2 linked regions of the Jeotgalibacillus aurantiacus genome follow. The protein of the gene in region 1 interacts with the protein of each later gene in a pairwise test. Links are inferred from orthologs where the notes say so. Each region holds a gene or a part of one and is shown on either strand. Other genes may lie near its edges.

Region 1 (2,815 bases):
CTGCAATTATTGATATCGGCGGAGGATCAACAAGTATCGCTGTTTTTGAACAGGGACACCTGATTGCGGCTTCGAGTATCCCTGCTGGAGGAGACCATATCACAAAGGATTTATCGATTGGGCTCCGGACAACCACTGACGATGCCGAGATCATAAAGAAAAAGCATGGACATGCCTTTTATGATTACGCTTCAGAAGATGAAGTATTCAGTGTACCGATCATCGGCAGTGATCAGCATCAGCAATTTAATCAGCTGGAAATCTCAGATATCATTGAGGTCCGGATGGAAGAACTATTTGATCTCGTGTTACATGAATTAAAGAGATTAAATATACATGACCTGCCAGGCGGTTTTGTCCTGTCAGGAGGTTCAGCAAGTATGCCTGGCGTTCTTGATCTGGCACAGGCTGTTCTGCAAAACCAGGTCAGAGTGGCAGTGCCTGATTATATCGGGGTCAGAGAACCTCAGTATACGACGGCTGTCGGATTGATCAAATACGCTTATAAGCATGCGAAACTGCAAGGTAAGTATGAAAAACAGCCTTCAGCAACCGAGTATGATAACTCGCATGATTATCCTGTTAAAAAACAGAAAAGTCCGGACGCGGGACCAAAGCAGCAAAAGCCGAAGCAGAAAAACGAAGAGGGAAGATTTAAAAAATTATTTGGTTACTTCTTTGAATAAGAGCAGAATCGGGAAGTAACTCGGATGAAATAGGAGGATTTGCGATGTTGGATTTTGATACAAATGTTGATTCCCTGGCAACGATAAAAGTAATCGGTGTAGGCGGCGGCGGGAACAATGCTGTTAACCGGATGATCGAGCACGGCGTACAGGGTGTAGAATTTATCGCTGTGAATACTGATGCTCAGGCATTAAACCTTTCAAAGGCAGAAATTAAAATGCAGATCGGCGGAAAACTGACCAGAGGCCTTGGTGCAGGTGCAAATCCTGAAGTAGGAAAGAAAGCGGCAGAAGAAAGCCGTGAGCAGATTGAAGAAGCGATTAAAGGTGCAGATATGGTATTCGTAACCGCTGGAATGGGTGGCGGTACCGGAACAGGTGCAGCTCCTGTTATTGCCCAGATTGCCAGAGAGCTTGGCAGTTTAACAGTCGGTGTTGTAACGCGTCCTTTCATGTTTGAAGGCCGCAAGCGTGCAACGCAGGCTGCAGGCGGAATTTCTGCAATGAAAGAAGCGGTGGACACACTAATCGTTATTCCAAATGACCGCCTGCTTGAAATTGTGGATAAGAGCACACCAATGCTTGAAGCATTCCGTGAAGCGGATAATGTGCTTCGTCAGGGTGTTCAGGGTATTTCCGACTTGATTGCAACGCCTGGTCTAATCAACCTTGACTTTGCCGATGTGAAGACAATTATGTCCAACAAAGGCTCTGCTCTAATGGGAATCGGGGTTTCCTCAGGTGAAAACCGTGCTGCAGAAGCTGCGAAAAAGGCGATTTCAAGCCCGCTGCTTGAAGCTTCGATTGACGGGGCTCAGGGTGTCTTGATGAACATTACAGGCGGAACGAACCTCAGCTTATATGAAGTACAGGAAGCTGCCGATATTGTAGCCAGCGCATCTGATCAAGAAGTCAACATGATCTTCGGATCCGTTATTGACGAAGACCTTAAGGATGAAATTCTTGTAACGGTTATTGCGACAGGTTTCAGTGAAGCCGTACAGCAAAAAGCATCACGCCCTCAGCTTGGTGGTCAAATCAGACAACAGCCACAGCCACAGAAGCGTGAACGCGAAATGCCAACAAGAGAACGCGAACGTGAAAGAGAAGAAGCGCCTCATGCTGAAACGGTTAACCGTGGTTCACAGCAGAGTGGAGAAGATACATTAGATATCCCAACATTCCTGCGTAACCGAAACCGCAGAAGAGGATAATAACATCACAATTAAAAGACCGGATCCTATCGTGGATCCGGTCTTTTTTTAACTCTTCTAGCTCACTTAATCCTTATTAAAACAAGTTTCGTGCACCATTCACCCTTAATCTTTTAGCTGTACTTCTTTACTATCATCTAATTGTAGGGAAATTTCTTGGAAGCTGACAAAATAGTACCGTTTCAATCCGAAGACTCTCTGCGGCAGAGGAGCAACAGGTGAAACGGAGCACTAGCTGCCTCACCGCGCGGGCCTGGAAAATCGGAGGCGGATTTTTCAGCCATGACAAGCATAAGGCGAAGATGAAAAGAGGGCTGCCTCCACCGTCGTTCAGCTTTGACTTGTGACCTCTGGGGGCTAGTCGCCGTAGCTGGACACTGGAAAACGGAAGGAATGTCCCGGCTCACCATATTAAAACAAGAAAAAACTGAACCCTCAGCGGATTCAGTCTTTTTTTGATGTAATTTTTCCTGGTATGTTACAACATTATGACAAGATTCGTCCGGGCACTCCCTTATACTGTTCATGAATGGAGGGATCAGCCTGACACTTCACTTTGAATCACTGCTATTGCTGAATCTTATCGCAAGTTATATGGTAATCCTCACGGCCAGCTTGATTCACAGGCAAAAGATTCACTGGAAAATGTGGACGTGGCTTAGTATAGCCATCACCATTCTCCAGGCGGTTCTGATTTCGTTAGATTTCAACGAACGGATTTTTGTTATGAGTGGAATCGTGTTGTCCATCACGATCATTTCACTTTTCAGTAGAAAAAAGAGCCGTCTTTTATTTAAATCCGCCACATTATTATTTTGTACCTTCATCAGCGGATCGCTATCCATTTATTTCTCCAGCCTGTTTTACGAGGTTACAAATTATTCTTTATTTTTGCACCCATTCATTTATTTACTC
Region 2 (2,838 bases), on another replicon or contig:
TCAAGCGTTGCTAATTCAACAGCCTGGAGCAATGGAAGATCCTTCAGACGAACGGGTCCGTGAAAATGTCCATCTACTTTAAAGGTTGCGCCTAAGGCTTCGAGCATACCTGCGCCTCCATCATTTACTGCGCTGCCTCCAAGCCCGATTGTGATCCTGGAGCAGCCTGCATCCAGCGCAGCTTTGATTAATTCTCCGACGCCATAGCTTGTTGAATAAAGCGGATTTAATTGATCTGCCGTAAAATCAGTGATACCGACTGCGGACGCAGATTCGATGAAAGCATCCTCATCATTAATCAGGAGGGCAGCCTCTTTTTGATAGCCGTATGCATTTTTCACGCGGATTGTAGTTAATGGACGATCCAGCACATATTTAAAAGAAGAGAGTGTTCCCTCTCCACCATCCGACATGGGAATTAGAGAAAAGGAAGCGCTTTCAAATATGGTTGAAAAACCTTCCTGTACCGCTCTTGCTGCTTCGATAGCCGTCAAACTTCCTTTGAACGAATCAGGTGCAATGACAATCTTCAACGATATCCCTCCTTCATAAAGGCTATTTTATAGTCTTAAACAAAAGAGATGAATAATCAAAATGGTCAAATTTTCAGAAAACATGAGTGTTTAATTGAACAAATTGTATATATAGAAAAGAAATATATTCCAATTAATGATGATTTAGTCTGGCGTGGCGGGATTTCGCTTGACAAATTAAGAAATTTATTATCTAAAAGGGATTCTTCCCTTGCATTTACCCTCCAACCTCTCGTACAATGAAGGATGAATGTCATTTTTGAAATGAGGGTAATCATGAAAACTTCCATTTATGGATTAACGTTGGAGCAACTTGTTGCCTGGCTTTTGGAACATGGTCAAAAGAAGTTTCGTGCAGAACAGATTTGGGACTGGCTTTATCGAAAGAGAGTCACAAGCTTTGATGATATGAAGAACATTAATAAGGAGTGCCGCGACATTCTCGCAGAAAACTTTGTGATCGAAACGCTGGATCTGCAGATTCGTCAGGACTCTAAAGACGGAACCGTTAAGTTTCTGTTTAAGCTGCAGGACGGTAACCTGATTGAAACGGTCCTTATGCGTCAGAAATACGGTCAGTCTGTCTGTGTCACGACACAGGTCGGCTGTAACATCGGCTGTACGTTCTGCGCAAGTGGTTTGCTGAAGAAGAGCCGTGACCTTGACAGCGGAGAAATCGTTGAGCAGATCATGCGCGTTCAGAAGTATATGGATGAAAAAGGCGAGGGAGACCGCGTCAGTCATATCGTTGTGATGGGAATCGGAGAACCGTTCGATAACTATGACAACCTGATGAGCTTCCTACGTGTTGTGAACTCAGCAAAAGGTCTCGGTATCGGAGCACGTCACATTACGGTTTCAACAAGTGGTCTTGCAAACCGTATTTACGACTTCGCTGATGAAGATCTGCAGGTGAACCTTGCGCTTTCTCTTCACGCGCCAAATGATGAGCTTCGTACACGCATTATGAAGATCAACCGTGCGTACCCGATTGAACCGCTTATGAAGGCGATTGATTATTACCTTGAGAAAACAAATCGCCGTATCACGTTTGAATACATCCTTCTAAAAGATGTGAATGATCACGTGGAAGAAGCGCAGCAGCTTGCAAAAATGCTGTACAACAAGCGTCATCTTGCCTACGTCAACCTGATTCCTTACAACCCGGTTGATGAGCACATTCAGTATGAGCGCAGTACGCAGGATGATATTATGAAGTTTTACGATACGCTGAAAAAAGGCGGTATCAACTGTGTTGTGCGTCAGGAACACGGGACAGATATTGATGCAGCCTGCGGTCAGCTGCGAAGCAAACAAATCAAAAAATCAGCTGTGTAAAGACAAAAACTGGAGCGTTTTCTCCAGTTTTTTCTTTTTGTTTGTAAAGTGATTCTAAAGTGCTGTATAATATAATTGTGACATTATACCTATATGGGGGTGTGGAAGTGGAGTTGTTGCTATTATCAGTCTCGGTGGTACTTACAGCAGTGGTATTAAACGTTGTTCGTTTTTATGTAAGCGGGTACATGAACAGGTGGTTATTTATCTTGTCAACGGTGTGGATTGCTGTGATGGATCGGATTCTGATGAATGAGCCATCCACTTCATGGTTGATGATGTTAATCATTGCAGCCTCTGTTGTCAGTTTTCATTTGACGGGTGCATGGATGAGTGTTGTTTTGTGCTCAATGGTCCTGTGGACGATGACAAATGATTTTAATCCTGTTTTATACTCAAGCTATCTTTTATTTGGCTTAGGTATTTATTCAATCAGATTGTATGTCAGGAGGCTTAGACTGCAGCGTGATCAGTGGCTGGATATGCTGACTGTTAATTCAAAGCAGTTAAATGTCACAAAGGAAGTCAGTCAGGCTATGCAGCAGACCTTCGAGGTCAAACGGCTGCTTGAGACGATCATTACGTCTATGACAGCGGGACATGGACTCGGCTATAACCGCGCCATGATCTTTTTGTTGAGTGAAGATGGAAAAAGGCTCAAAGGAATTATGGGAACCGGTCCAATTACCGCAGAAGAAGGATACGATATTTGGCAGGATATGACGGAAAAGCGCTTTGAATTCACCGACTTAATTGAACAGACAGTGGAAGATAAGGCATCAGACCGTCAACTGAATGATTATGTTCAAACGCTGGATCTGCCACTGGATCAGGATAATGTGTTATCAAGGGTAATAAAATCAGGACAACCAGAACTCATACATAAAATTAATTTTAATGATCCGGTTATGGCTCTATTAAGTGCAGAGCTGAACGTAGAAGAATTTGCGGCGATTCCACTGATAAA

What was found. The genes of interacting proteins can lie anywhere in the genome.
Region 2: the proteins of ftsZ (region 1) and rlmN interact in binary tests that used the Escherichia coli proteins (3 or more experiments, as listed by UniProt). The link is inferred for Jeotgalibacillus aurantiacus from one-to-one orthologs.

The regions. Positions count from the first base shown.
Region 1 is NZ_JACNMS010000002.1:591,290-594,104, reverse strand. It holds ftsZ (cell division protein FtsZ), read left to right. Parts: upstream 1-730; coding sequence 731-1,900; downstream 1,901-2,815. Other genes in the region: H7968_RS07765 (sigma-E processing peptidase SpoIIGA), read left to right, coding at 2,426-2,815; ftsA (cell division protein FtsA), read left to right, coding at 1-686. UniProt on the Escherichia coli protein: Essential cell division protein that forms a contractile ring structure (Z ring) at the future cell division site. The regulation of the ring assembly controls the timing and the location of cell division.
Region 2 is NZ_JACNMS010000001.1:709,035-711,872, reverse strand. It holds rlmN (23S rRNA (adenine(2503)-C(2))-methyltransferase RlmN), read left to right. Parts: upstream 1-806; coding sequence 807-1,871; downstream 1,872-2,838. Other genes in the region: H7968_RS03310 (GGDEF domain-containing protein), read left to right, coding at 2,090-2,838; H7968_RS03320 (glycerate kinase), read right to left, coding at 1-533.